One region of the Microbacterium sp. BK668 genome, then DNA from elsewhere that is predicted to be linked to it. Evidence: predicted binding sites of a transcription regulator. Region 1 holds the regulator's gene; the other holds the start of a gene.
What was found. Region 1 encodes HrcA, which represses chaperone genes, less so after heat shock. Its sites were predicted from a motif close to TTNGCACTCGNNNNNNNCGAGTGCNAA; they were not measured.
Positions count from the first base shown of each region.

Region 2: the regulator HrcA is predicted to act here: its motif matches at 9,625-9,651, upstream of groES (co-chaperone GroES).

Region 1 covers NZ_SNWG01000001.1:2,590,404-2,605,025, forward strand. Annotated here, with positions in the region: gene leuS (leucine--tRNA ligase) at 1-1,087, shown strand, start outside; gene EV279_RS11600 (helix-hairpin-helix domain-containing protein) at 1,259-1,864, shown strand; gene EV279_RS11605 (ComEC/Rec2 family competence protein) at 1,861-4,206, shown strand; gene holA (DNA polymerase III subunit delta) at 4,216-5,253, shown strand; gene rpsT (30S ribosomal protein S20) at 5,455-5,715, opposite strand; gene EV279_RS11620 (alpha/beta hydrolase) at 5,858-6,598, opposite strand; gene EV279_RS11625 (aminotransferase class I/II-fold pyridoxal phosphate-dependent enzyme) at 6,755-7,900, shown strand; gene lepA (translation elongation factor 4) at 7,966-9,831, shown strand; gene EV279_RS11635 (DUF1990 family protein) at 9,842-10,492, shown strand; gene hemW (radical SAM family heme chaperone HemW) at 10,492-11,709, shown strand; gene hrcA (heat-inducible transcriptional repressor HrcA) at 11,815-12,855, shown strand; gene dnaJ (molecular chaperone DnaJ) at 12,907-14,022, shown strand; gene EV279_RS11655 (16S rRNA (uracil(1498)-N(3))-methyltransferase) at 14,026-14,622, shown strand, end outside.
Region 2 covers NZ_SNWG01000001.1:1,231-15,852, reverse strand. Annotated here, with positions in the region: gene coaA (type I pantothenate kinase) at 1-794, shown strand, start outside; gene glmS (glutamine--fructose-6-phosphate transaminase (isomerizing)) at 860-2,713, shown strand; gene EV279_RS00070 (holo-ACP synthase) at 2,895-3,272, shown strand; gene alr (alanine racemase) at 3,278-4,393, shown strand; gene tsaE (tRNA (adenosine(37)-N6)-threonylcarbamoyltransferase complex ATPase subunit type 1 TsaE) at 4,432-4,950, shown strand; gene tsaB (tRNA (adenosine(37)-N6)-threonylcarbamoyltransferase complex dimerization subunit type 1 TsaB) at 5,104-5,781, shown strand; gene rimI (ribosomal protein S18-alanine N-acetyltransferase) at 5,778-6,350, shown strand; gene tsaD (tRNA (adenosine(37)-N6)-threonylcarbamoyltransferase complex transferase subunit TsaD) at 6,347-7,441, shown strand; gene EV279_RS00040 (hypothetical protein) at 7,438-7,971, shown strand; gene EV279_RS00035 (SAM-dependent methyltransferase) at 8,360-9,559, opposite strand; gene groES (co-chaperone GroES) at 9,748-10,038, shown strand; gene rarD (EamA family transporter RarD) at 10,211-11,185, shown strand; gene EV279_RS00020 (metal-sensitive transcriptional regulator) at 11,313-11,648, opposite strand; gene EV279_RS00015 (heavy metal translocating P-type ATPase) at 11,645-13,993, opposite strand; gene EV279_RS00010 (heavy-metal-associated domain-containing protein) at 13,993-14,199, opposite strand; gene EV279_RS00005 (ABC transporter substrate-binding protein) at 14,411-14,622, shown strand, end outside.

The DNA.
Region 1 (14,622 bases):
TCCCGACGCACACGGACTGGACCTGACCCCGAAGGGGACCTCCCCGCTGGGCGGGGCGACCGAGTGGATGCGGACGGTGGACCCCGAGACGGGGCAGCCGGCGCTGCGCGACCCCGACACGATGGACACCTTCGTCGACAGCTCGTGGTACTTCCTGCGCTTCCTCTCGCCCGGGGACGAGGCCGAGGCCTTCTCACCGCGCGAGGCCGACAAGTGGGCGCCGGTCGACTCGTACATCGGCGGCGTCGAGCACGCGATCCTGCACCTCCTGTACGCCCGCTTCATCACGAAGGTGCTGTTCGACGCGGGCTTCATCGAGTTCACCGAGCCGTTCACGAGTCTCGTGAACCAGGGCATGGTCCTGCTCGGCGGGTCGAAGATGTCCAAGAGCAAGGGCAACCTCGTCGAGTTCGCCGCAAGCATGGTCGATCCGGGCGCCGATGCGGTGCGCGTCGCGATCGCGTTCGCCGGTCCGGTCGAGGACGACATCAACTGGGAGGACGTGTCGACCGTCGGCGCGCAGAAGTTCCTTTCGCGCGCGTGGCGGATCGCGAAGGACGTCACCAGCGCTCCGGAGGTCGTGTGGGCCGAGGGCGACCAGGCCCTCCGCCGCGTGACGCACCGCCTGCTCGCCGACGCGCCCGGCCTGATCGAGCAGACGAAGTTCAACGTCGTCGTGGCGCGCCTCATGGAGCTCGTGAACGCGACACGCAAGACGATCGATTCAGGCGCCGGCTCCGCCGATCCCGCCGTCCGCGAGGCCGCTGAGGTCGTGGCGATGATCCTCGACCTCTTCGCGCCGCACACCGCGGAGGAGATGTGGGAGACGCTGGGCTACCAGCCCTTCGTCGGTCTCGTGCCGTGGCGGCAGGCCGACCCGATGCTCCTGGTCGAGGAGTCCGTGACGGCTGTCGTGCAGATCGACGGAAAGGTGCGCGCGACCCTCGAGGTGCCCGCGCGCATCGACGCCGACGCGCTCGAGGCGCTCGCCCGCGGCAACGACCGGGTGCAGCGCGCCCTGGGCGAGCGCGAGATCGTCCGGGCCATCGTGCGCCCGCCGAAGGTCGTCAGCTTCAGCACGCGCTGAGCCGTCGGGCGGGTCGGCCGCGTCGGCCGGGTCGGGCGCGCCGGCCGGGTCGGGCGCGTCGGCCGCGTCGGCCGCTGAGCTCTCCTCCCCAGTGCGGGGCTTGTGGCGTGCCGTGCACACCATCCGCGCCCCGGCGACCGCCGGTCGTTCGCGCGGCCTAGCGTCGCCGAGGTGACGACGGGCGACGACACGGGCCGCGACCGTCGGCGCCTCGGCGTCGGCGCCGCCATCGTCGTCGTACTCGTGACGCTGGCGATCACGGTGGGCGTCGGTATCCTGAGGGGTGCCGGTGCCCCCGTCCAGGAGGTTCCGGTCGACAGCCCGGTGGCGACGGATGCCGCCGCCGAGGCATCCGTCTTCGTCCATGTCTCGGGAGCGGTCGCTGCTCCCGGTCTCTACGTGCTGGCCGACCATGCGCGCGTCGTCGATGCGATCGCCGCCGCGGGCGGCTTCACCGACGGAGCGGATGAGGCGGCCGTCAATCTCGCGCGTCCGCTGAGCGACGGCGAGCAGCTGGTCGTACCGGTCGTCGGCGCCGAGCCGGCGCCGGGCGAGGTCGGCACGGGTTCGGTGCCGGCCGGCGACGGACGCGTGAACCTCAACACAGCGGACGCGGGCGAGCTCGACACGCTGCCCCGCATCGGTCCTGCCATGGCGGAGCGGATCATCCAGTGGCGGAAGGCGAACGGCGGATTCACGAGCGTCGAGGACCTGCTCGCCGTGCCGGGGATCGGGGACAGGATGCTCGAGGCGCTGAGGGACCTGGTGACGGTGTGACAGTCTCGCCCGCGGCCCGGCGGAGGCTCAGGCGGCTGCGTCTTCTCGCCGTCGCCGGGTGGGCGTGGAGCGTCGCGATCGTCGCCACGCTGGCACCTGCCATGGCCGGATTCCTCGCGCTGGCCGGCTGGGCGATCACGGCCGGCACCGTCGCACTCATCCCGCGCCGGCACGGGACGGCGCTCGTCGCGCTCGTGCTGGCGCTTGCCGCGGGATCGGCCGTCGCCTCGCATGTCGCGCTGGCCGAGCCCGCGCGCGACGACCTGCGCTCGGTCGTGGGCGGCGGGCGCGCCATCGAGGTGACCGCGACCGTCGTGGGCAAGGTCGAGCAGCGAGCGTCGCGGGAGCTGGCCTTCGACGCCGTCGTGACGATCGTCCGGGCGGGGCGCGCGGATGTCCCCGGACATGACCTCCCGATCGGCATCCGCGTGCATCCGGAAGAGGTCGAGGGCCTCGCGGAGCTCGACGTGGGTGCGATCGTCGTCGCGGCGGGAAGCACACGAGCGACGGATGCCGGCGAGCGGGCCGTCGTGGATCTCCTCGCCGGCCGCGGCGTCGCGGTCGTCCAGCCTCCCGTCGGCCTCCTCGCGGCAGCCGGCGCGCTGCGCCACGGCCTGACCGCCGCCGCGGAGGGGCTGCCGGAACCGGGCGGAGGCCTCCTCCCCGGTCTCGCCGTCGGCGACACGACCCTCGTCGAGCCGTCTCTCGACGAGGCGATGACATCGTCCTCGCTCTCCCACCTCACCGCGGTGTCCGGCGCGAACTGCGCCCTCGTGGTGGGCACCGCGTTCGCCGCAGCCGCCTTGGCGGGAGCGTCGCGCGGCGTCCGCATCGCCGCGTCGATGGCGGCTCTCGGCGGCTTCGTCGTGCTCGTCACACCTGAGCCGAGCGTGTCGCGGGCGGCGGTCATGGCCGCCGTCGCCATGCTCGCCGTCGCCCTCGGACGCCCCGCCGTGGGGATCTCGGTGCTCTCGCTCGCGGTCACGGTGCTGCTCATCGGCGACCCGTGGCTGGCGACCTCGCTGGGATTCGCGCTGTCCGCCGTCGCGACCGCATCGCTTCTCCTGCTCGCACGACCGCTCGCGTCCGGACTGGAGAGGTGGATGCCGCGCTCGCTCGCCCTGGGGCTGTCGGTGCCGATCGCGGCCCAGCTGGCGTGCGGGCCGCTGCTGGTGCTCATCGACCCGACCGTCCCGCTGTACGGCGTGGTGGCCAATCTGCTCGCGGCTCCCGCCGCTCCCGCCGCGACGGTCGTGGGGCTCGCCGCCTGCCTCGCTCTGTCGATCCCGGTCCTCCAATCGGGGCTCGCAGCGATCGCCTGGGTGCCGTCGGCCTGGATCGCCGCAACCGCGCACACGTTCGCCGACGTGCCCGGCGGAGCCTTGCCGTGGCTCGAGGGTTGGCCCGGCGCACTCGCCCTCGCGGGACTCGGCGCGGTGGGCGCCGTTCTCACGCTGCGACGCGTGCCACCGGCGCTGCGCACCGTCTCCGCACTCCTCGCGGCGGCCGTCGTGGGCGTGCTCACCGGCAGCTCTGCGCTCGGCACGGTGGCCGGGCCGCTGACCCTTCCCGCGAACTGGACGATCCTCGCGTGCGACGTGGGGCAGGGGGATGCGGTGCTCATCCGCTCGGCGGGGGAGGTCGCGCTCATCGACACGGGACCGGAGCCGGAGGCCCTGAGCGGATGCCTCGACCGCGCCGGGGTCGGACGGTTGGACCTGCTCGTCCTGACGCACTTCGACCTCGATCACGCGGGCGGCTCGGCCGCCGTGATCGGCCGCGTCGCCCACGTCCGTCACGGACCTCCCACGTCGGCGGCCGACGAGGCCCTGCTGCGGGACTTCGACAGCGCCGGCGCGAGCGTCGCCCCGGCCGTCGCGGGAGAGCACGGCGGTCTCGGTGCCGCGCAGTGGCGGATCCGCTGGCCGCCCGCCGGAAGCAGGGCCTTCCCGGGCGGAAACGACGCGAGCGTGGTGGTCGACATCGCGGGAGGTGGTGTGCCGCACGCGCTGTTCCTCGGCGACCTGTCCGCGTCCCCTCAGCGCGGGCTTGCGGCATCCGGAACCCTTCGACCTCCGTACGAGGTCGTGAAGGTGGCTCATCACGGCAGCGCCGATCAGGCGCCGGAGCTGTACGAGCGCATCGATCCCGCCGTCGCGCTCGTGACGGTGGGGTCGGACAACGGCTACGGCCATCCGAGACGCGAGACGCTCGACCTGCTCGCCGATCTGGGCGCTGTCCTGGCCCGCACCGATGACCAGGGAATGCTGGCGCTGTGGCACGAGAGCAGCGGAGCGGTGGCCGTGTGGCGGGAGCGGGGCGACGTCAGCACCGCTGATTAGGCTGTATGCATGGCGACGAGTTCGAGACGGGCCGCTCCGGCGAAGGTCCGCAGCGCCATCCCTCAGCTGCCGTGGCGGAATCCGCAGCCGGCGCCGATCGTCCTGGTCTCAGGCCCCGAAGAGGTCTGCGCCGAGCGAGCGATCTCGACGCTGCGGGACTACCTCCGGGCGGAGGATCCCAGCCTCGAGGTCTCCGATGTCCGCGCCGACGACTACGCCTCCGGAACCCTGCTGTCGGTCACCTCGCCGTCGCTGTTCGGTGAGCCGCGCCTGGTCCGGGTCTCGGGTGTCGAGAAGTGCTCGGACTCCTTCCTCGCCGAGGCGATCTCATACCTCGCGGCGCCGCAGGAGGGAGCGACCGTCGTGCTCCGACACACCGGAGCGACGGTTCGCGGCAAGAAGCTGCTCGACGCGATCCGCGCCGGCACGGGCGGCGGTGTCGAGATCGCCTGCCCCGCCGTCAAGCGCGACAGCGATCGCTTCGACTTCGCGGCCGGCGAGTTCCAGGCCGCGAAGAAGCGCATCGCGCCCATCGCCCTCCGCACCCTCGTGTCGGCGTTCGCCGATGACCTCACCGAGCTCGCGGCCGCCTGTCAGCAGCTCGTCGCCGACGTGCCCGGTGACATCACCGAGCAGGTCGTCGAGCGCTACTACGGAGGGCGGGTGGAGACCTCGGCCTTCACGGTCGCCGACACGGCCATCGCGGGCCGCTACGGCGACGCCCTCATCGCGCTGAGGCACGCGCTCGCCTCGGGGGCGGATCCGGTGCCGCTCGTGGCGGCGATCGCGATGAAGCTGCGGACGATGGCGCGGGTCGCGGGCAGTCGCGAGTCGTCGGTCGCCGTCGCATCGCGGCTCGGGCTGAAGGACTGGCAGGTCGACCGGGCCCGTCGCGATCTGGTCGGGTGGTCCGAGTACTCGCTGGGCATGGCTATCCAGGCCGCCGCCCGTGCCGACGCGGAGGTGAAGGGCGCCTCGCGCGACCCGGTGTTCTCGCTCGAACGCCTTGTGACGGTCATCGCGACGCGAGCGCCGTACGGCTCCTGACCCGCGATCCGCGGAGCTGCAGCATCCGTTCCCCCCGCAGATCAGCAGGGTCGGGCTCCGGGGCGTGAGACATGGCCTCACAGGGCGCGACTCGGACCCGCGCGCTCGACTCGGACCCGCGCGCTCGACTCGATGCGGCGGCGGCGAACGACGAAGGCCCGCCCCTGACGGGACGGGCCTTCGTGCGACGTGCTCAGCGACTCAGAGCGCCGCGACCTGCTTCGAGATCGCCGACTTGCGGTTCGCCGCCTGGTTCCGGTGGATGACGCCCTTGCTCACGGCCTTGTCGAGCTTGCGGGTCGCCTTCGAGAGCGACTTCTCGGCAGCGGCCTTGTCACCGGCTGCGATCGCCTCGCGGGTCTGGCGGACGAGCGTCTTCAGCTCGCTCTTGACGGCCTTGTTGCGCTCGTGCGCCTTCTCGTTGGTCTTGTTGCGCTTGATCTGCGACTTGATGTTCGCCACGTGTCGACGTTCTTTCGTTCGGAGGAATTCGGATGACTGCCGGCCAGCGGTAGAGGGGCGCCTCCGGCGCGCGCAGGGTGGGACCCACGCGCAAACCAATCACCGAGTCTATCAGGGAAAGCCTCCTCACCCGAACCGCGCCTCAGCCGCCTGCTGACGCGCTCCCCGAAGCCTCGAGCGTCGCCAGCGCCAGCTCGAGGACGGCGTTGAAGACCTCGGGACGCATCACCGTGACGTGATGCGTGGTCCGCGGCACAACGATGAGCTCGGCCTGGGGAGCCACCCGCAGGAAGAGCCGCTCGCTGACGCGGAGCTGGTCGTACTGCCCGTTGACGAACCACAGCGGCACGTCGATCCGACCGAGCGCCGCGAGCAGATCGAGGACCGAGAGGCTGCGAAGGGCCACGTCCTGCGCGTCCAGGGCGTAGCCGCCCGCGCCGAAGTCGGCGCGGGTCTCCGCCGGCAGGATGCGGTCGAGCATCCGATCGGTGAGCCACATCCCGCGGTCAGGGAGCGAATCGAAGCCGCGCGCGAGCATGCGATAGGCGGCGAGGCCCACCCCGCGCGGGACGGCCGTGCAGGAGACCGCGATGAAGCCGGCGACGGGGGGCGGGATCTCGGCGCCGACGTACTCGATGCCCAGCAGTCCGCCCATCGAATGGCCCGACAGCAGCACCGGACCTTGCTCGGCGGCCGCCCGGACGGCCTCGTCGATGGTGGCGAAGGCGCCGTCGAGGGTGAAGTCCTCGGCCCTCCGGCTGCCGTGTCCGGGAAGATCGACCGCCGTCACCGGATTGCCGCGCCGCTCGAGATGCTCCACCTGCGCGCGCCACATGGTCGCCGACGTCCGGATGCCGTGCACGAGCACCACCTGGACTGTCATGGAGCCACACTACGGGCCCTGCGACGTCGGCGCCCGAGACCGGATCGGCACCGGCGGACGAGTTCTGGGATGCCTCTGCCCGAGGCATCCCAGTCGTCGCCGTCGTACGGATCCGGAGCAGCTCACCGCCCGTCCCGGCGCCATAGAGTGGGCCGCATGCCACGCCTCGCGGACCACATCCTCGGCATGCCGGGCTCCGGTGTCCGGCACATCCTCGAGCAGGCGCTGCGACTGGACGACGCGATCATCCTCGCCGTCGGCGAGCCGGGGGAGGAGCCTGCGCCGGCGATCCGGGAAGCAGCGGCGGCGGCCTGGCGGGAGGGGCACGTCCGCTACGGCCCCAACGGGGGCATCGCGCCGCTGCGCCGCGCGATCGTCGACCGGCTCGACCAGGCGAACGGCGTGCGGGTCGACGTGGAGCAGGTCTGGGTGACCGTCGGCGCCACGCAGGCGCTGCACCAGGCGATGAGCCTCACGCTCGCGCCCGGCGACGAGGTGCTCGTGCCGGACCCCGGCTATACGACCTTCACGATGAACGCCCACATGCTGGCCGCCGTGCCCGTTCCCTACGCACTGAGCCCCGAGAGGGGCTTCCAGCCCGACCTGGCCCAGCTCGAGGCCCTCGTCACCGACCGCACGCGGCTGCTCATCGTCAACTCGCCGTCGAATCCGCTCGGGTCGACCTTCGAGCCGTCGACGATCCAGGCACTGCTCGACTTCGCTGCACGGCACGACCTGTGGGTGCTCAGCGACGAGTGCTACGAGGCCTTCACCTACGGCATCCCGCACGTGAGCCCCGCCTCGCTCGACGCCGACGACCGCGTCTTCTCGGTCTTCTCGACGTCGAAGACGTACGCCATGACGGGTGCGCGCGTCGGATGGCTCGTGACGCCGAGAGGCTTCTCGGCGACCATGCTGCGCGTGCAGGAGTCCGCCATCTCGTGCGTCGACATGCCCGCGCAGCACGCGGCGCTGGAAGCGATCACGGGTTCCCAGGACCACGTGCGCGCGGCGGCCGCGCACTACCGCGAGAACCTCGTCGCCGCGACGGCGCTCCTCGACGAGCGCGGGCTGACGTACCTCGCCCCGACGGGGGCCTTCTACCTCTGGATCGACGTCTCGCACGCGACGGACGGGGATGTCGCGGCCTGGGCCGAGCGATTCCTCCACGAGCACCGGGTCGCCGTGGCACCGGGCAGCGCCTTCGGCCGCACGGGTGAGGGATGGATCCGCGTCTGCTGCGCGGCGCGCCGCGACGACCTGCTGGAGGGCCTCGGGCGACTGCCCGCACCCGGGGCATGAACGGCCCGGGCGCAGGGCATGAACGGCCCGGGCGCGGGGCCGCCCGCCGGTAGACTGAGCCGGATATGTCCCCGCGCGCCCTGAAGCCCCTCGAGCCGTCCGCCACGGCTCCCGAGGCGATCCGCAACTTCTGCATCATCGCCCACATCGACCATGGCAAGTCGACCCTCGCCGACCGCATGCTGCAGATCACCGGCGTCGTCGCGGAGCGCGACATGCGCGCCCAGTACCTGGACCGCATGGACATCGAGCGTGAGCGCGGCATCACGATCAAGAGCCAGGCCGTGCGCATGCCGTGGGGCGCCGTCGACCCCGCCACGGGCTCGGCGACCACGTTCGCGCTGAACATGATCGACACCCCCGGCCACGTCGACTTCACGTACGAGGTCTCACGCTCGCTCGCGGCATGCGAGGGCGCCATCCTCCTCGTCGACGCGGCACAGGGCATCGAGGCGCAGACGCTCGCGAACCTCTACCTCGCTCTCGAGAACGACCTGCACATCATCCCGGTCCTCAACAAGATCGACCTCCCCGCCGCCGACCCCGACCGGTTCGCGAAGGAGCTGGCGAACCTCATCGGCGGCGACCCGGACGACGTGCTGCGCGTGAGCGGCAAGACCGGGCAGGGTGTCGAGGAGCTGCTCGACCGGATCGTGCGCGACATCCCGAGCCCGAAGGGGAACGCGGACGCCCCGGCGCGCGCCATGATCTTCGACTCCGTCTACGACGCCTACCGCGGGGTCGTGACCTACGTCCGCATGGTCGACGGCAAGCTCGAGCCGCGCGAGCGCATCCAGATGATGTCGACGAGGGCGACGCACGAGCTGCTCGAGATCGGGGTCTCGAGCCCGGAGCCGACCCCGACGAGGGGCCTCGGCGTCGGCGAGGTGGGCTACCTCATCACCGGCGTCAAGGACGTGCGCCAGTCGAAGGTGGGCGACACGATCACCAACCAGCGGAAGCCGGCGTCGGAGGCTCTCGCCGGCTACACCGACCCCAAGCCGATGGTCTTCTCCGGGATCTACCCGATCGACGGCAGCGACTACGCCGACCTCCGCGAAGCACTCGACAAGCTGAAGCTCTCGGACGCCTCGCTCCAATACGAGCCCGAGACGTCGGTGGCGCTCGGCTTCGGCTTCCGCTGCGGCTTCCTCGGCCTGCTCCACCTCGAGATCATCACCGAGCGCCTCTCGCGAGAGTTCGACCTCGACCTCATCACGACGGCGCCGAGCGTCATCTACGAGGTGCTCACCGACACGGGGGAGCACGTCACCGTGACCAACCCCAGCGAGTACCCGGACGGGCGCGTCGCCTCGGTGTCCGAGCCCGTCGTCAAGGCGGCGATCCTCCTGCCGAAGGACTACGTCGGCACTGTCATGGAGCTCTGCCAGGGCCGGCGCGGCCAGCTGCTGGGCATGGAGTACTTCAGCGAGGAGCGCGTGGAGCTGCGCTACAACATGCCGCTCGGCGAGATCGTGTTCGACTTCTTCGATCAGCTCAAGAGCCGCACCCAGGGCTACGCGAGTCTCGACTACGAGCCCGCAGGCTCGCAGGAAGCGGATCTCGTCAAGGTCGACATCCTGCTCCAGGGCGACAAGGTGGATGCCTTCAGCTCGATCGTCCACCGAGACAAGGCTTACGCCTACGGCACGATGATGACCGAGCGCCTGCGCAAGCTCATCCCGCGCCAGCAGTTCGAAGTGCCGATCCAGGCCGCCATCGGCGCGCGCATCATCGCGCGCGAGAACATCCGGGCCATGCGCAAGGACGTCCTCGCCAAGTGCTACGGCGGCGACATCACGCGGAAGCGGAAGCTCCTCGAGAAGCAGAAGGAGGGCAAGAAGCGCATGAAGATGGTCGGCCGCGTCGAGGTCCCCCAGGAGGCGTTCATCGCCGCCCTCTCAGGGGATGTCGAGGGCAAGCAGAAGTAGCCTGGAACACATGCGCCGCGGAACGTTCAAGGACGAGACCGTCGACTACGCCGCCGTCGGGGCGACGCAGGCGCCGGACCTCATGCAGTACCCGCCGGAGCGCAGCACTCCCGCCGAGGAGTCCTGGCGCCTGGGCAGCGGCGAGACGCGCTTCCGGTCGGCGAGCGAAGCACTGCTGTCGTGGGTGGCCCAGAAGGGCGCCGGTCTCACGGTCAAGGACGTTCGTCCGGCATCCGGTCCCATGTACTCGGGGGTCAGCTTCGACGCGGAGGGGAACCCCGTCGCGCCGAGCAGCAGCGAGGTCGAACAGCGCTTCGATGCCGACGGGACCCCCTTCGTCGCGGCCGGCACGACGATCGTCGTGGAGGGGCGGGTCCAGGGCTGCAACGCCGACGGCGAGCTGCGCGTCATCTTCGCGATCGAGGAGCCGCGCCGCGTCGGCTTCGCGCTCGGGACGGTCGGCGGATCGGTGGTCAGCGGCGAGGAGTCGTTCATGATCGAGTGGCACGAGAACGACGAGGTGTGGTTCACCGTGCGCGCCTTCGACCGTCCGGTCTCGCTCCTGTACCGGGTGCTGCCGGCGCTCGTGCGGCGCCGCCGTCGCGAGCTGTTCACGCGCTACCTGCGGGCCATCTCGCCGCTGTACGCGACCCCCGCCTGATGGGCTCGGCCCTTCCGATCGGCGAGGCCGCTCCCGCGGACGGAGCGCTCCCCGCCGAGGTCCGCGCGGATCCCGACACGCCGTTCGGGGTCTACCTGCACGTGCCCTTCTGCCGCGTGCGCTGCGGCTATTGCGACTTCAACACCTACACCTCCGGCGAGCTGCGCGGCGCGCGGCAGGACGAGTACGCCGACACCCTCCTGCAGGAGGTGGCGCTCGCCGAGCGCGTGCTCGCGGATTCCGGCCCGCTCCGGCCCGCCGCGACCGTGTTCTTCGGCGGCGGGACGCCGACCCTCCTGCCGCCCGGCGATCTCGGGCGCATGCTCGACGGCGTGCGCTCCGCGTTCGGCATCCAGCCGGACGCGGAGGTGACGGTCGAGGCGAATCCCGACACGGTCACCGACTCGGTCGCGGCCGAGCTCGCGGCATCCGGCGTCACGCGCCTGTCGATCGGCATGCAGTCCTCGGTCCCGCATGTCCTCCGCGCGCTCGACCGGACCCACGACCCCCTCAACGTCGCATCCGCCGTCGCCGCTGCGCGCGCGAGCGAGCTGGACGTGAGCCTGGACCTCATCTACGGCGCCCCGGGCGAGTCCCTCGTCGACTGGCGGCGATCGCTCGAGACGGCGATCGCCCTCGAGCCCGACCACGTCTCGGCGTACGCGCTCATCATCGAGGACGGGACCAAGCTCGCCCGCCAGATCCGTCGCGGCGAGGTGCCGGCCCCGGACGACGACCTGCAGGCCGACATGTACGAGCTCGCGGACGAGCTTCTGGCCGCAGGGGGCTACGACTGGTACGAGGTCTCCAACTGGTCCACGCATGCGCGGCACCGTTCCCGCCACAACCTCGCGTACTGGCAGGGTCACGACTGGTGGGGCTTCGGCCCCGGGGCCCACAGTCATGTCGGCGGCGTCCGGTTCTGGAACGTGAAGCACCCGGCTGCCTACGCGCAGCGACTCGCGCTCGGCGAGTCTCCCGCGGCAGGACGGGAGCGACCGGATGCCGCGGCCCGCGCCCTCGAGAGCGTGCTGCTGCGCACCCGCATCCGGGAGGGCATGCCGATCGCCGACCTTCTCGGCGAGGGCCGTCATGCGGTCGCGACCCTCATCGCCGACGGGCTCATCGAAGGCCCCGCCGCGCTCCGCGGGCGGATCGTCCTCACCCGGCGCGGGCGGCTTCTCGCCGACGCCGTCGTGCGCGCGCTGACCGACTGATCCGGCCGGGGCGCGGCATCCCGGTCCGCCCCGTTCGAATCGGATAGAATTGGCACTCCGATCTGGAGAGTGCCAGCCAAGGCGATTCGGCGTGAGGAGGGCGGGATGGTCACGGACCGTGGACTCCAGGTGCTGCGGGCCATCGTGCAGGACTATGTCGACACGCACGAGCCCGTCGGCAGCAAGTCGATCGTCGAGCGGCACTCGTTCGGCGTCTCGGCGGCGACCATCCGCAACGACATGGCTCTGCTCGAGGACGAAGAGCTCATCACCGCGCCGCACACGTCGTCGGGACGCGTCCCCACCGACAAGGGCTATCGCGTCTTCGTCGACCATCTCGCAGAGCTCCGCCCGCTGACCCCGGCGCAGCGCCACGCCATCGCGTCCTTCCTCGACGGGCCCGGGGACCTCGACGATCTGCTCGTGCGCACGGTCCGAGCGCTCACGCAGCTGACGGGGCAGGTCGCGATCGTGCAGTACCCCTCGTTCGCGCAGGCCAGCGTCTCGCATGTCGAGCTCGTTCCCCTCGAAGGCGGTCGGCTCATCGTGATCCTGGTGACCGACACGGGACGGGTCTCGCAGCGGCTCGTCTTCGTCCGCGCGGAACTCGGCGACGACGTCATGACCCGCGCCCGGGTCACCGTCGGCGACCTCATCGTCGGCCGGCACGTCCGGGAGGGGTCTCAGCGCGTCGAGGAGTACCTGACGGCCGCGCAGGACGGCGCGACCACCCGCGACGAGGCGATCCTCGCGATCGTTCGGCACGTCGCCGACGAGCTCGAGGAGTTCCGCCAGGACCGCCTCGTCCTCGCCGGCGCAGCTAACCTCGCGCGCCGCGAGGCGGACTTCCGGGGCAGCATCTACCCCCTCCTCGAAGCCATCGAGGAGCAGGTGACCCTCCTCCGGCTCATGAGCGAGATGGTGGCCGACAGCCACGGCCTCGCGACCAGCATCGGCCGCGAGAACGAGGCGTTCGGGCTGGCCGAGGCATCCGTCCTCGCCAGTGACTACGACGCGACCGGAGCGCGGGCCCGGGTGGGCCTCCTGGGCCCGACGCGCATGGACTATCCGAGCAACCTGGCGACGGTGCGGGCGGTGGCCCGCTACCTGAGCCGCATGCTCGACGACGACGAGAACGCCCGCTGAGGCGCGGCGGAACCAGACGATCCCGTGCACGGCGCGGGCAGGAAGGCGACTGTGGCTGACCACTACGAGGTCCTCGGCGTCTCGCGGGACGCGACGCCGGACGAGATCAAGAAGGCGTACCGCAGGCTCGCGCGCGAGCTGCACCCGGATGTCAACCCCGGCGAGGAGGCCTCGGAGCGCTTCAAGCTCGTGACCCACGCCTACGACGTGCTGAGCGATCCCGATCAGCGCGCGCGCTACGACATGGGAGGCGGCGATTCGCCGTTCGGCGGTGGCGGCGCGAACTTCGGCGGCTTCAGCGACATCTTCGAGACGTTCTTCGGAGCCGCCGCCGGCGGGCGGCAGGGGCGTCCGCGCTCGCGCCGGGAGCGGGGTCAGGACGCTCTCGTCCGGGTGACGCTGGAGCTGAAGGACGTCGTCTTCGGGGTGCACCGCGACCTCGACGTCGACACGGCCGTCCTGTGCGAGACCTGCCAGGGCTCGTGCTGCCAGCCCGGCACGTCGCCCGTCACGTGCGACATCTGCCACGGCACGGGCCAGGTCCAGCGCCAGGTGCGCAGCCTCCTCGGCAACGTCGTCACGAGTCAGCCCTGCAACGTCTGCCAGGGCTACGGCACGACGATCCCGTACCCCTGCGCGACCTGCCAGGGCCAGGGCCGCGTGCGAGCGCGCCGTACCGTGTCGATCGACATCCCCGCCGGCGTCGAGACCGGCCTGCGCCTTCAGCTTCCGGGATCCGGCGAGGTCGGTCCCGCGGGCGGCCCCAACGGCGACCTCTACATCGAGGTCACGGTGCAGCCGCACGAGGTCTTCAGCCGCGAGGGCGACGACCTCCTCGCGACGCTCGAGGTGTCGATGCCCGACGCGATCCTGGGTGCCACCACGACGATCGAGTCCCTCGACGGGCCGGTCGAGCTCGAGGTGCGACCCGGCATCCAGGCCGGCGACGTGCTCACGATCAAGGGCCGCGGCATCACCCCGCTGCGGGGGACTCAACGCGGGGACCTCCGCGTGGGCGTGCATGTCGTGACTCCCACGCGCCTCGACCACAAGGAGCGCAAGCTCATCGAGGACTTCGCCCGCCACTCCAAGGCTCCTGCTCCGCGCCTCTCCGAGTTCCACCAGGGTCTGTTCGCCAAGCTGCGCGATCGGTTCCGGAACGGCTGACGGATGCCGCTGCACTTCCTCCTCGAAGGCTCCGGGACCGCCCGACCGGGCGAGGCGGTGACGCTGCAGGGCCCGGAGGCCCACCACGCCGCCGTCGTCCGGCGGGTGCGGGCGGGCGAGGAGGTGACGGTCGGCGACGGCCGGGGCGCGTGGCTCACCGGCACGTGCGAGGCGGTCTCGCCGAAGGAGGTCGTGGTCCGGATCACGGGGCGCGACCAGATTCCCGCGGCCGTCCCGCGTCTCGTGCTGGTGCAGGCCCTGGCGAAGGGCGACCGCGACGAGCTCGCGGTGCAGGCCGCGACGGAGCTCGGTGTCGACGAGATCGTGCCGTGGCAGGCCGCGCGCAGCGTGTCGCGATGGGATGCGGCCAAGGCGGCGAAGGGCACGGCCCGGTGGGCGAGCATCGCGCGTGAGGCCGCCAAGCAGGCGCATCGCGCGTGGCTGCCCGACGTCGCCGGCCTCGCGACCACGAGCGACCTCGCCCGGCGGGCCGCGGCATCCACCCTCCTCGTCCTCGAGCCGACCGCGACTCAGCCCCTCTCCGGCGCCTCCCTCGACGACGCGGACGGCCGCGACATCGTGCTCGTCGTCGGCCCCGAG
Region 2 (14,622 bases), 2.6 Mb from region 1:
AGGTGCGGGAGGTCTACCTTCCCCTCAGCCGCCTCCTCAGCCTCTACGCGACGGCGACGAAGCGCCTCGGCGCCGACACGGCCGGGTTCCTGCAGGAGCCCGACACCACGACGCCCTTCGTCATCGGCGTCGCGGGCTCGGTGGCTGTCGGCAAGTCGACGATCGCGCGCCTGCTGCGCGAGCTCGTGAGTCGCTGGCCCGGCACCCCGCGGGTCGAGCTCGTGACGACCGACGGCTTCCTCTACCCCAACGCCGAGCTGGAGCGCCGGGGGCTCATGGGCCGCAAGGGCTTCCCCGAGTCGTACGACCGCCGTGCGCTGGTGCAGTTCCTCACCGACGTCAAGAGCGGCGCCGCCGAGGCGCATGCGCCGTTCTACTCGCACCTGCGCTACGACATCGTCCCCGACGCCCACGTCACCGTGCGCCGGCCCGACGTCGTCATCGTCGAGGGGCTCAACGTGCTGCAGCCCCCGCCGCAGCCCAACGACGTGGCCGTGAGCGACCTGTTCGACTTCTCGATCTACGTGGATGCCGCGACCGAGCACATCACGCAGTGGTACGTCGAGCGGTTCCTGGCCCTCCGCCGCGCGGCCTTCGCCAACCCCACCTCCTACTTCAAGGTGTTCGCGGAGCTGACGGACGAGGAGGCCGTCTCCATGGCCCTCGGCTTCTGGAACGACATCAACCTTCCCAACCTCGAGGAGAACGTCAAGCCGACGCGGCACCGCGCGACGCTCGTGCTGCACAAGGCGGCGGACCACGCGGTGGAGCGGGTGCTCCTGCGCAAGCTCTGACGCGGGCGGCGGCATCCGCCCTTTGTACAGGCATCTCACGAAACCCCCCGCCTACCATGGGGGGCATGTGTGGAATCGTCGGATACGTCGGCCCGAGGGACAGCCAGGCCATCCTCCTCTCCGGGCTCGCGCGCCTCGAATACCGGGGCTACGACTCCGCCGGCATCGCCGTGATCGACGGCGACGGGGGCCTCGGCGTACGCAAGAAGGCGGGCAAGCTCAGCGTCCTGCGCGACGACCTGGCCGCCCACCCGCTCGCCGACGGCACGACCGGCATCGGCCACACGCGCTGGGCGACACACGGCGGCCCCACGGACGCGAACGCCCACCCGCATCTCGCCGACCACGATGACCTCGCCGTCATCCACAACGGCATCATCGAGAACTTCTCCGACCTGAAGGCCGATCTCCTCGCCGAGGGCTACACGTTCCGCAGCGAGACCGACACCGAGGTCGCCGCGGTACTTCTCGGCCGCGAGTACCGCCGGAACGGCGGCGACCTCGTCGAGGCCTTCCGCACGACCGTCTCGCAGCTGGAGGGCGCCTTCACCCTCCTCGCGATGCATGAGGAGCAGCCCGGCCTCGTCGTCGGCGCACGGCGCAACTCCCCACTCGTCATCGGTCTCGGCGACGGCGAGAACTTCCTCGCCTCCGACGTCGCGGCCTTCGTCGAGCACACCCGCCACGCCCTCGCGATCGGTCAGGACGAGATCGTCGCCATCACGCCCTCCGGCGTCGAGGTCACCGACTTCACGGGAGACATCGTCGAGGTCGAGCCCTTCGAGGTGCTGTGGGATGCCGCCGCCGCCGACAAGGGCGGGTGGTCGTCGTTCATGGCGAAGGAGGTGTCGGAAGAGCCCGAGGCCGTCGCGAACACGCTGCGCGGCCGCATCCGTGACGGGGTCGTCTCGATCCCGGAGCTGGACGGTCTCGACGACCTCTTCGCGGGCATCGACCGCATCATCGTCATCGCCTGCGGCACGGCCGCCTACGCGGGCATGGTCGGGAAGTACGCGCTCGAGCAGTGGGCACGGGTGCCGGTCGACGTCGAGCTCGCGCACGAGTTCCGCTACCGCGACCCCGTCATCGGCCCGCGAACGCTCGTCGTGTCGATCAGCCAGTCCGGCGAGACGATGGACACCCTCATGGCCGTGAAGTACGCCCGGGAAGCCGGGGCCAAGACCGTCTCGATCTGCAACACGCAGGGTGCGACGATCCCCCGCGAGTCGGACGCGATCGTCTACACGCACGCCGGCCCGGAGGTGGCCGTCGCCTCGACGAAGGCCTTCGTCGCACAGATCACGGCGCTGTACCTCCTGGCTCTCCACCTCGGCGGCGTGCGCGGAGCGCTGAGCCCCACCGAGATCGCGCAGCACGTGCTCGAGCTCGAGGCCGTGCCCGAGAAGATCCAGCGCATCCTCGACCGCTCGCAGAAGCACATCGAGCAGTTCGCCGGCTGGATGGCCGACACCCGCTCGGTGCTCTTCCTCGGCCGTCACGTGGGCTATCCCATCGCGCTCGAGGGCGCGCTCAAGCTCAAGGAGATCTCCTACATCCACGCGGAGGGCTTCGCCGCGGGCGAGCTCAAGCACGGGCCCATCGCACTCATCGAGCCGGGGCAGCCGGTCTTCGTGATCGTGCCGTCGCCGCGCGAGTCGCCCGTGCTGCACTCCAAAGTCGTCTCGAACATCCAGGAGATCCGCGCTCGCGGTGCCCGCGTCATCGCCGTGGCCGAAGAGGGCGACGCGGCGGTGCTGCCGTTCGCGGACGAGGTGCTGCACATCCCGCTCGCCGACCCGCTCATGGAGCCGCTCCTGGCCGTCGTGCCGCTGCACATCTTCGCGATGGGCCTCGCGACGGCGAAGGGCCTCGACGTCGACCAGCCGCGCAACCTGGCGAAGTCGGTCACCGTCGAGTAGGGGCGAGAGGGCCGAGGTCCTCGAGCGAGCACGGCGGGACGGACGGCGCCGAGCTCCCTCGCTCGACGACCGATCGGTGAACCCGGTCGTCGAGCGAGCGCAGCGGGACGGAAGGCGCCGAGCCTTCGAGCAGCGCCGCGATAGGGTGACGGATGCCGCGCCGCGGCGCAGGGGAGGTCTCATGATCGTCGGAATCGGCGTCGATCTCGTCGACATCCCGCGGTTCGAGCGCACACTCGAGCGCACGCCGCGGCTCGTCGAGCGGCTCTTCTCGCCGTCGGAGCGGGTGCGGCACCCCCGCTCGCTCGCGGCGCGGTATGCCGCCAAGGAGGCGCTGATCAAGGCGCTCGGCGGATCGGACGGCGTGCACTGGACCGAGATCGAGGTGGCCGCCGAGGCATCCGGTCGCCCGGTCTTCGTGCTGACCGGATCGACGGCGGCGGCCGTGGCCGAACGCGGGATCACGATGATGCATCTGTCGATGTCGCACGACGCGAATCTCGCGACCGCGTACGTGATCGCCGAGTCCGCGCCGAGCGCGGCGGGGGCGTCGTCGTGAGCCGCATGCCTGCCGGCGTGCTCCGGGAGGCGACCATCGACGTCGGGGCGATCGCGGCGAACGTCCGTCACCTGCGGCGGCTCACGGAGTCCGAGGTCATCGCCGTCGTCAAGGCGGACGGCTACGGTCACGGCGCGGCCCGCAGCGCCGTCGCCGCCCTCGACGGGGGCGCGAGCCGGCTCGGCGTCGCCGACGTCGGCGAGGCGCTGGCCCTCCGCCGCGCCGGCGTCGACGCCCCGATCCTCGCGTGGCTGCATGCGCCGGGAGCGAGCTTCCGCGAGGCGGCGGCCGCGAGCATCGAGCTCGGCATCTCGAGCTTCGAGCAGCTGCTGCAGGCGTCGGCCGCGGCATCCGTCGACCGTCCTGTCGCCGTTCACCTCAAGCTCGAGACGGGACTCGGCCGCAACGGCATCGCGCCGGAGGACTACCCCGTCGTCTTCTCGGAGGCGGCGCGGCTCGAGCGGATCGGGAAGCTCCGGGTGATCGGGATCTTCAGCCACCTCTCCAACGCCTCCGCGGACGACGACCGGGCCGCGACGCGCGTCTTCCACGACGCGCTGGGCCTCGCCGCGTCCGCCGGTCTCGCGCCCGCTCTCCGTCACATCGCGGCGAGCCATGCCGCCATCGCGCTCCCCGAGACGCGCCTCGGGTGCGTGCGCCTCGGCGTCGCGATCTACGGGCTCTCGCCCTTCGCCGATCGGGACTCCGGCGATCTCGGGCTGCGGCCGGCCATGACGCTGCGCGCACCCGTCGCGGCCGTGCGCCGCGTGCCCGCGGGCCACGGCGTCTCGTACGGGTACGCCTACCGCACGGAGCGGGAGACCACGCTCGCCCTGATCCCGCTCGGGTACGCCGACGGGGTGCCGCGCACGGCGTCCGGAGCCGGTCCGGTCGCCATCGGCGGCGAGCGCTTCCGCGCAGCGGGACGCATCGCCATGGACCAGTTCGTCGTCGACGTCGGCGATCACCCCGTCCGGGTCGGCGACGAGGCGGTGCTGTTCGGCGACGCCACCCTCGGGGTCCCCTCCGCCGATGAGTGGGCGGACGCCGCGTCGACGATCAACTACGAGATCGTGACGCGCATCGGACCCCGCGTGCCCCGCCGCCAGGTCTCCTCGTGAGCGGGAACGCGGAGGCTCCCTCGAACGTTGCAGGGGACATGGGAACGACGACGGACGGACTCGAGAGCCTCGCGGGGCGACGTGAGATCGAGAGCCCGGCGAGCATGGAGGAGCTGGGCGAGCGGATCGGGCGGATGCTGCGTCCCGGTGACCTCGTCGTGCTGACCGGGCCCCTCGGCGCGGGCAAGACCACGCTTACGCGCGGCATCGCGGCGGGCCTCGGCGTGCGCGGCCCCGTGCAGAGCCCGACCTTCGTCATCGCCCGCACGCACCCCTCGCTCGTGGGCGGTGCACCCCTCGTGCACGTCGACGCCTACCGCCTCGGCTCGGCCGCCGAGCTCGATGATCTCGACATCGACTTCGACAGCTCGGTCGTGGTGGTCGAGTGGGGTCGCGGGCTGGTCGACGCCGTCTCGGACTCCTGGTGGGACATCGAACTCGAGCGCGAGTGGGGCGGCGCCGGCGTGGACTCGGCGTGCGGTACGAGCGGCCGCGCGGCCGCCGAGATGGACGCCGACGCTCCGCGCATCGTCACCATCACCCGCCACCGGGCGTAGGCGCCGCTCGCGGCCGACGAGATCCCCGGTCGTCGCGCGAGCGTGACGACACGCCCGCGCCCGGCGTGATGGCCCTGTCTGCGCGTCTCGCCTCCGTCGCTGCGCCCCCGTCGTGCCACGACCCAGGGCGCGGGTCGGACTAGCCTGGAGGGCGTGATCCTCGGCATCGACACGTCCCTCGGCACCGCCGTCGCGGTCGTCGAGCCCGACGGCGTCGTCCGATCCCAGGCGGAGAGCGTCGATCCCCGCGGCCACGCCGAGGTCATCGGATCGCTCGTCGAGCGCGCGCTCGCCGAGGCATCCGCTCACCCGTCCGACATCACGTATGTCGCTGCCGGCATGGGTCCGGGGCCCTTCACGGGCCTCCGCGTCGGGATCGCCGCCGCGCGCGCCTTCGCGCTCGGGCGAGGGGTCCCCGTCGTCCCCGTGGTGAGCCACGACGCCGCCGCGCTCGAGCTGCTGCTGCACAGCGCGCTCACCGGCGGACGCGATGACAGCGACGACGACGCGTTCGCGATCGTCACCGACGCGCGCCGTCGGGAGTTCGCCTACACCGTCTACCAGGGCCTCGACGACGACGGGCTCCCCGTGCGGATCGGGGGACCGGCGCTCTCGCCGCGAGACGAGATCGACGCGGTCCTGGCGGCAGGGAGCATCCTCCGCCGCGACACCGACCGGATCGGCGCCGCGATGCTCGCCCTTGCCGCCGCTCGCGCCGTCGACGCCGGTCGCACGATCGGCCCTGCCGACGCCCTCTACCTCCGCTCGCCGGACGTGACGCTGTCGGCGGGCCCGAAGCGCGTCACCACCCCGGCGGGAGGCGCCGCATGAGCCTGCGCCCCGCGACCCCCGACGACCTCCGCGCCATCATGGCGCTGGAGCGGGCGTCGTTTCCGACGGACGCGTGGTCGGACGCCATGATGCGCGCCGAGCTCGCCTCGCCGCACTCCTACTACCTGGTGGCCGAAGAGGCGGGCCGTGTGATCGGCTACGCGGGCCTGCGCGCCCCCGAGGGCGGAACGGATGCCGACATCCAGACGATCGCGATCGCCGAGGCGGCCCGAGGCCGTGGGCGCGGCCGAGCGATCCTCGAAGCGCTGCTCGCCGAGGCATCCGCCCGGCGCGTGCAGGAGGTCTTCCTCGAGGTGCGCGCCGACAACCCCGCGGCGCAGGCGCTGTACGCATCCGAGGGCTTCGCGGAGGTCGGCCGTCGCCCGCGGTACTACCAGCCCGACGATGTCGACGCCATCGTGATGCGCCTCGACCTGCGGGGATGGGCGTTTCACCGGGCGCCGGATCCGGAGCACAGCGCCGGATCCGGATCGGATGCCGCGCCCCGCCCGGATCCGGCGGCCCGATCCGAATCCGGTGCCGCGTGGCAGGGAGGCGCGTGCACGTGAACGACCTTGCACACGCTCACGAGCCGCTGGTGCTCGGGATCGAGACGAGCTGCGACGAGACCGGGATCGGCATCGTGCGCGGACGCACGCTCCTCAGCAACACCATCGCGAGCAGCATGGACGAGCACGCACGCTATGGCGGCGTCGTTCCGGAAGTCGCCGCGCGCGCGCACCTCGAGGCGCTGCAGCCCTCGATCGAGGCGGCACTCGGTGAGGCGGGGGTGACGCTCGCCGACATCGACGCCGTGGCCGTGACCTCCGGCCCGGGCCTGGCGGGAGCCCTCATGGTCGGCGTCGGCGCCGCCAAGGCCCTCGCCGTGTCGCTGGACCGGCCGCTCTACGCCGTCAACCACCTCGTCGGTCACATCGCCGCAGACATCCTCGACTCGGACGCGCCGCCGCTGGAGTTCCCCACGGTCGCTCTCCTCGTGAGCGGCGGCCACACGTCGCTCCTCCTCGTCCGCGATCTCACCGCCGACGTCGAGCTGCTCGGGGAGACGATGGACGACGCCGCCGGCGAGGCTTTCGACAAGGTCGCCCGCGTGCTCGGGCTGCCGTATCCGGGCGGTCCCGAGATCGACCGCGCCGCGGCATCCGGGAATCCCGACGCGATCCCGTTCCCCCGCGGTCTCTCCCGTGCGTCCGACATGGCCGCGCACCGCTACGACTTCTCGTTCTCGGGACTCAAGACGGCGGTCGCTCGATGGGTCGAGCAGCGCCAGACGGCAGGCGAGCCGGTGCCCGTCGCCGACGTCGCCGCGAGCTTCCGGGAGGCCGTCGTCGACGTCCTCGTCACGAAGGCGCTCGCCGCGTGCCGAGACCACGGTGTGCCGCGACTGCTCCTCGGCGGGGGCGTCATCGCGAACCGCCGTCTGCGCGACGTCGCGCTGGAGCGGGCGGATGCCGCGGGCGTCGTCGTGCGGATACCGCCGCTCTCGCTCTGCACCGACAACGGCGCCATGATCGCGGCCCTCGCCTCCGAGCTCATCACGGCCGGGCGGCGGCCGTCGACCCTGGAGTTCGGCGCGGACTCGACCCTGCCCGTCACCGAGATCCAGGTCGCCGAGGCGCCCGGAGAGGTGGCCGCGTGACGACGCGGGACGACGGGCCCACCCCGGAGCCGTCGATTCCCCGACCGGAACCGCCGGTAGGCGCGTCCGCAGGCCCCGCGGTCCCCGCCCGGCCCGAGCCGCTCAGCGATCCGGCGCGCGAGCTGGGCGACGCCGGGGCGGAGTCCGTGCTGCCGGGCGGGCACCGCGGCGGCTTCCAGCGGCTCCCGACGGGCCCCACCGCCATCACCACGCAGTCGGCGCCCGCGGATCCCGACGGCGAGCAGTCGGCGCCGCTCGTGCAGTGGGCCATGCCCGAGCCGGCTCGGCCGGCGCGCGGCCTCGCCGCGTGGGCGCTGGGCTTCTCGATCGTCGCGCTCGCCGTGTCGCTCTTCGTCGGCTGGGGGTTCCTCCTCGGCATCGCGGCAATCGTCGCGGCGATCCTCGCGCTGCGCCGGCCGCTGGAGAGCCGGGCGGTGGCCCTGTGGGCGCTCGTGCTGGGCGCGGTCTCGCTCCTCTACAGCGCCGGGTGGCTGCTCTTCGCCGCAGTCGCGGCAGGCTTCGTCGGCTGAGCCTGCTTCCTCGGGTCGGCGGCCGGCCGCTGAGCGAAGGGGATTCGGCCGGGGGAGGGTGGATCGGGCCCTCGGGTCCTCCGCCCGCGCGGAATCCTCCGCTGGGCGGCTCATGGCCGGGTGTCCCGGGTCCGCCGCTGAGCGGAGGGGATTCGGCCGGGGGAGGGTGGATCGGGCCGTCGGGTCCTCCGCCCGCGCGGAATCCTCCCCTGGGCGGCTCATGGCGGGGTATTCCGGGTCCGCCGCGGAGCGGAGGGGATTCGGCCGGGGGAGGGTCGATCGGGCCCTCGGGTCCTCCGCCCGCGCGGATTCCTCCGCTGGGTCGCTCGTGGCCGGGTATCCCACGTGCGCCGCTTCGACGCGCGGCGGGCGCGGGGCGACCTCGGCCTCAGCCGACGCGATCGGCGAGGAGCGCGACGCGCCTCTTGCCGACGCGGGTGACGATGAGCGTCGCCGATCCCTCGCCCTTGAGCGACAGCGCCTTCCGCAGCGCGGCGGGATCGACATCCACTCCCCGCTTCTTGATCTCGAGGCGCCCGATCCGGCGCTCGCGCAGAGCCTTGGCGAGCTTCTTCGTGTCGGCGGGCAGCTCCTCGCGCACGCGGAACGACGAGACGAACGGGCTCGTCAGCCCGGCGTCGGAGGTGAGGTAGGCGATGTGCTCGTCGAGCATCCCGGCTTCGAGCGACCGCGCGACGTCGCCGATGAGCCGGGCCCGGATCACGGCGCCGTCGGGTTCGTGCACGAACTCGCCGAGGGGGCGGGTCGGCTCATCCGGCGCATCCGTCGCGGCGGTGAGCTCCGCCGCCGTGTCGCCGCGCACGACGAGGGCGGCGCGGCGCACGCCCGGGCGGGCAAGCGCGCCCGACCAGATCACGAGCTCGATCGTCGACCCGTCGGCGCTCACCCACTGCGCCTCGACGTCGTCGGGAAGGAGGTCGCGATCGAGACCGGGACCGAGCTTGACGCCGACGGGATGCCGCGCGGCGAGGTCGAGGACCCAGTCGAGCGACGGAGACCAGTCCTCGGGGCGGGTGCGCGACGTCTCGCCGTGGCCGGCCGTGCGGCGCGCCGGGTCCAGCCAGTACGCCTCCGCCGCCACGTCCCCCTCGGCCACGACGTCCTCGGCACGCCCTTGCCGCACGGAGACGTCCTCGCCGAAGGGCGCGAGGTTGTATGCCGCGATCGCCGCGGTCACTGCGTCGGCGTCGACGGCCACGACCTTCAGCCCGAGCGCCGCGAGCCCCAGGGCGTCGCCGCCGATCCCGCAGCCGAGGTCGGCTACAGACGAGAATCCCGCGCTGCGGAACCTCTCGGCGTGCCGGCCGGCGATGGCGAGCCTCGTCGCCTGCTCGAGACCCGCGCGGGTGAACAGCATCCGATCGGCGAACGGGCCGAACTTCCCCCGTGCACGCGTGCGCAGCCGGGCCTGGCCGACGACGGCCGACACGAGGTCGGGGGAGTGTCCGAGGGCGCGCAGTCGCGACACGGCGCGGGCGACGTCGTCGGCCGAGTCGATCGTGCCGAGCTGGTCGAGCAGCCGCAGCCCCTCCGGGGTCAGCAGCGCGGTCAGCTCGGGCAGGTCCATCCGGCCAGCGTACGTCGCCGCGCGACTCCGACGCCGCTTCGAGGCATCCGTCACATGACGTCGTTTTGGCACTCACGTTGCACGAGTGCCAGCCCGTTGCCTACACTGGATTAGCACTCCCAGCGTGTGGGTGCTAACCAGTCTTCGTCTCAAGAAAGAAGAGGTAGACCGTGACGGTTTCCACTCAGGTGTCCATCAAGCCGCTCGAGGACCGCATCGTCATCCGCCAGGTCGAGGCCGAGCAGACCACCTCCAGCGGTCTGGTCATCCCCGACACCGCGAAGGAGAAGCCCCAGGAGGGCGAGGTCGTGGCTGTGGGCCCGGGCCGCATCGACGACAACGGCAACCGCATCCCGCTCGACGTCGCCGTCGGCGACCGCGTGATCTACAGCAAGTACGGCGGCACCGAGGTCAAGTTCGGCGGCGACGAGTTCCTCGTCCTGTCGGCTCGCGACGTGCTCGCGGTCGTCGTCCGCTGACGACGGACCATTCGCGAGGGGCTCGGGTGCTTCGGCATCCGGGCCCCTCCGCCTTTCCCGATGGCAGGATTCGCGGCATGGACGGCAGGGGCGGATGCCTCGTCCCGCGTCGCCCGCGCGGCAGCGGTCCTAGGCTTGGGGGGTGAACCCCGACGCTGTGTCCTCGTCCGCCGTGCCCGCCGGCGCGGCCGGGCAGGCGAAGGGCACGGATGCCGGGCGCGAGCACTTCGTCGGCGGAGTCTACGCGTTCTTCGCCTACCTCCTGTGGGGCTTCCTCCCGCTGTATTTCCTCGCGCTCGCGCCCACCGGACCGTTCGAGATCGTCGCGTGGCGCATCATCCTCTCCCTCGTCTTCTGCGCCTTCCTGCTGACCGTCACACGCACGTGGCCGAAGCTGATCGCGATCCTGCGCAATCGGCGCCTGGTGTGGTGGACGGTCCTCGCCGGCGCCCTCATCTACGTGAACTGGCAGACCTACCTCATCGGGACTCTCACCGGCCACGTCGTCGAGACGAGCCTCGGCTACTTCATCAACCCGATCGTGACGGTGCTGCTGGGCGTCCTCGTGCTGCGCGAGCGACTGCGCATCATGCAGTGGATCGCGATCGGCATCGCCGCCGCCGCCGTGCTCGTCATCGTCATCGGGTACGGCGCCTTCCCGTGGATCGCGCTCACGCTCGCCTTCTCGTTCGGCTTCTACGGCCTCGTGAAGAAGCAGATCGGCCCGTCGGTCGACGCGATCAGCGGCTTGACGCTCGAGTCGCTGTGGCTCACGCCGGTCGCCGTCATCCAGCTCCTCGTCATCGCCGTCACGAGCGGGCTGTCCATGGGGCAGGAGTCCGCGGGGCACACCGTCCTGCTCCTGCTCGCGGGGGTCGTGACGGCCGTACCGCTCCTCCTCTTCGCGGCCGGCGCCCGGCGCGCCCCGCTGACGCTCATGGGCATGCTGCAGTTCATCGCTCCGATCCTGCAGTTCATCATCGGCGTGTGGCTGCTGGGCGAGCCGATGTCGCTGGAGCGCTGGATCGGCTTCGCCCTCGTCTGGCTCGCGCTCATCCTGCTGACGGCGGACTCGGTGATCGCCTCCCGCCGCTCACGCGCGCAGCGCGTGGACGCCGGCGTCTCCGACGTCGCCGAGCTCACCTGACCCCGGCTCATCAGCGTCATCTCGGCTCGATCGGTGAGCGGATGTCGACCGAATGACCCGGTGACGCCCGAGACGCGAAAGCGGCGGCCCCCGCGGGGGAGCCGCCGCGTCGATCGAACGACCGGGGTCAGCGCACCAGCCGGGCGATCGCCTGCGTCGCCTCGGCGATCTTGGCGTCGGCCTCCGCGCCCCCGAGCTTGGCGGCATCCAGCACGCAGTGCTTGAGGTGATCGTCGAGAAGGGCGATCGCGACCGCCTCCAGGGCGCTCGTGAGCGCGCTGATCTGGGTGAGGATGTCGATGCAGTACTTCTCCTCCTCGACCATCTTGTGGATGCCCCGTGCCTGGCCCTCGATCCGCTTCATGCGGTTGAGGTACCTGTCCTTGTCGGTGATGTAGCCGTGGTGGCCGTGCCCGTCAGGGGCGTCGATGGATGCCGCGGCCGGCGTTTCTGCGAGGGTCATCGCTCCTCCTTCACGAGGTGGTCTGCGCGGTGCCGAGGGTAGTCGGAGGGCACGGCCCCGGCGGGAGCACCGTCCGCGGTGCTGCGGAACCGGCGCAGCAGCAGGCTGTTGCCGACGACGAAGGCGCTCGAGAACGCCATCGCCGCTCCGGCGATCATGGGGTTCAGCAGCCCCAGCGCGGCGAGCGGGACCGCCGCGACGTTGTAGGCGAAGGCCCAGAAGAGGTTCACCTTGATCGTGCGCAGAGTCGCGCGCGAGAGCCGGATCGCGTCGGCCGTGCTGCGGAGGTCTCCGCGCACGAGGGTCAGGTCGGAGGCCTCGATCGCGGCATCCGTCCCCGTCCCCATCGCCAGACCCAGATCGGACTGCGCGAGGGCGGCCGCGTCGTTGACGCCGTCGCCGACCATCGCGACGACCTTGCCCTCGGCCTGGAGCGACGCGACGACGGCGACCTTGTCGGCGGGGAGCACCTCGGCCACCACGCGCTCGATGCCGACCTCGGCGGCGATGCGTCGCGCGACGGTCTCGTTGTCGCCCGTCAGGAGCACGGGCGCGAGGCCGAGGTCGCGCAGCTGCCGGATCGCCTCGGCGCTCGTGGGCTTCACGCGATCGGCGACCGCGAGGACGCCGCGCACCTCACCGTCCCACGCCGCGACGACCGTCGTCCTGCCCTCGGATCGGAAGCGGGCGGATGCCTCGGCGAGAGGTCCCTCGAGGGTCAGGGCCCAGTCGGCGAGCAGCGCGGCGCGGCCGACGACCACGGCGTGTCCCTCGACGATTCCCGAGACTCCCGTGCCGGGGAGGTTCTGGAAGGACTCGGCCCGGGGGAGAGCGCCCGTCTCCGCCGCAGCGGCTTTCGCGATCGCCCGGGCCACGGGGTGCTCGGAGGCGTGCTCGAGGGCTCCCGCGAGCCGCAGCACCTCGGCGCGGGCGACGCCCGGCGCGGCGACGACGTCGACGAGCGACATCCGTCCCGTGGTCACGGTGCCGGTCTTGTCGAGCACGACGGTGTCGACGGCGCGGGTCGACTCCAGCACCTCGGGTCCGCGGATCAGGATGCCGAGCTGCGCGCCGCGGCCGGTCCCGACGAGCAGCGCGATGGGCGTGGCGAGGCCGAGCGCGCACGGGCAGGCGATGATGAGAACCGCGACGGCGGCGCCGAAGGCGGCGGCGGCCGGGTAGCCCAGCAGCAGCCACACGACGAGCGTGGCGAGGGCGATGGCGATGACGATCGGCACGAAGACGGCCGAGATGCGATCGGCCAGCCGCTGCGCGGCGGCCTTGCCGGACTGCGCCTGCTCGACCAGCTTGGCCATCTGCGCCAGCTGCGTGTCGGTGCCGACGCGGGTCGCGCGCACGACGAGGACTCCGCCGACGTTGACGGTGGCGCCGATGACGCCGTCGCCCTCCACGACCTCGACGGGGACTGATTCGCCCGTCACGGTCGAGGCGTCCACGGCCGACGTCCCCGACACGACGGTGCCGTCGGTGGCGATCTTCTCGCCCGGCCGCACGACGAACTCGTCGCCGACGCGCAGCTGCTCGACGGGGATCCGCACCTCGGTGCGCGCGCCGGTGAGAAGGTCGTCACGGAGCACCGCGACGTCCTTCGCTCCGAGCTCGAGCAGGGCTCGGAGAGCCGCGCCCGCCTGGCGCTTCGAGCGGACCTCGAAGTAGCGGCCGGCCAGCACGAACATGGTGACCCCCGCGGCGACCTCGAGGTACAGGTTGCCGCCGGCATCCGTCGGCGAGATCGTCCACTCGAACCCGTGCGTCATGCCGATCATCCCCGCGCCGCCGAAGAAGAGCGCGTAGAGCGACCACAGGTAGGCCGCCGTCACCCCGACCGAGATCAGGGTGTCCATCGTGACGGCGCCGTGGCGGAGGTTCGTCCATGCGGCCTGGTGGAACGGCCAGCCCGCCCACGTGACGACCGGGGTCGCGAGCGCGAGCGAGACCCACTGCCACCCCGGGAACTGGAGAGCGGGGATCATCGCGAGGAGGATCACGGGAAGGGCCAGCGCGATCGCCACGAGAAGGCGGCGGCGCAGCGACCCCAGCTCCGGCTCGACGTGGTGCGCGTGCTCGTGGACCGGCTCGGGCACCCGTGCACCGTATCCGGTCTTCTCGACCTCGGCGACGAGGGCCCGCGGGTCGACGCCGCGCGGCGCGACGACGTGCGCCTTCTCGGTGGCGAAGTTGACGGATGCCTCGACCCCGTCGAGGCGATTGAGCTTCTTCTCGACGCGCGCGGCGCAGGACGCGCACGTCATGCCGGTGATCTCGAGATCGATCGCCTGCGTCGCGGCGGCACCGCCCGCGGCTGCGCGGTGGGAAACGCTCATCAGATCCGCACCGCCTCATACCCGGCCTCGTCGACGGCCGCGATCACGGCCTCGTCGCTCAGGGACGACGCGGTCACGACCAGGCGACCCGTGGCGGCGCTCACCTCGATGCCCTCGACGCCGGGGACCTCGGCCACATGCTTGCGCACCGCGGCCTCGCAGTGCCCGCAGCTCATGCCGGTCACCTGGAACTCGTTCGTCGTCATGGAAGTGCCCTTCATTCGTGATGATACCCCCGTGGGGTACCTACCTCCAACCGTATACCCCGGCGCGGTATTCCGACTCTTCGCATAACGATTGGGTCGCGTTACAAACCGTTAACGAAAGGCAATACACAAGAGCGCGACGCCCGGTTAGGTTTGTGGCACTGGGGCGGCGCCCGAGCCGTGCCCGCGTTCATTCACAGCAAGGAGCAACATGAGCGTCTTGACTCGCTCGCGCACCGTGCGAGTCCTCAGCGGACTCGCCATCGCAGGTGCAAGCGCCCTCGTCCTGGCCGGTTGCGCCGGTGGTGGGACGGGTAGCGCATCGTCCGCAGCGCCCGAGGGCCCCGCGGAGGATCTCACCCTGAAGATCGGCACGGTGCTGCCGCAGACCGGCAGCCTGGCCTTCCTCGGCCCGCCCGAGGA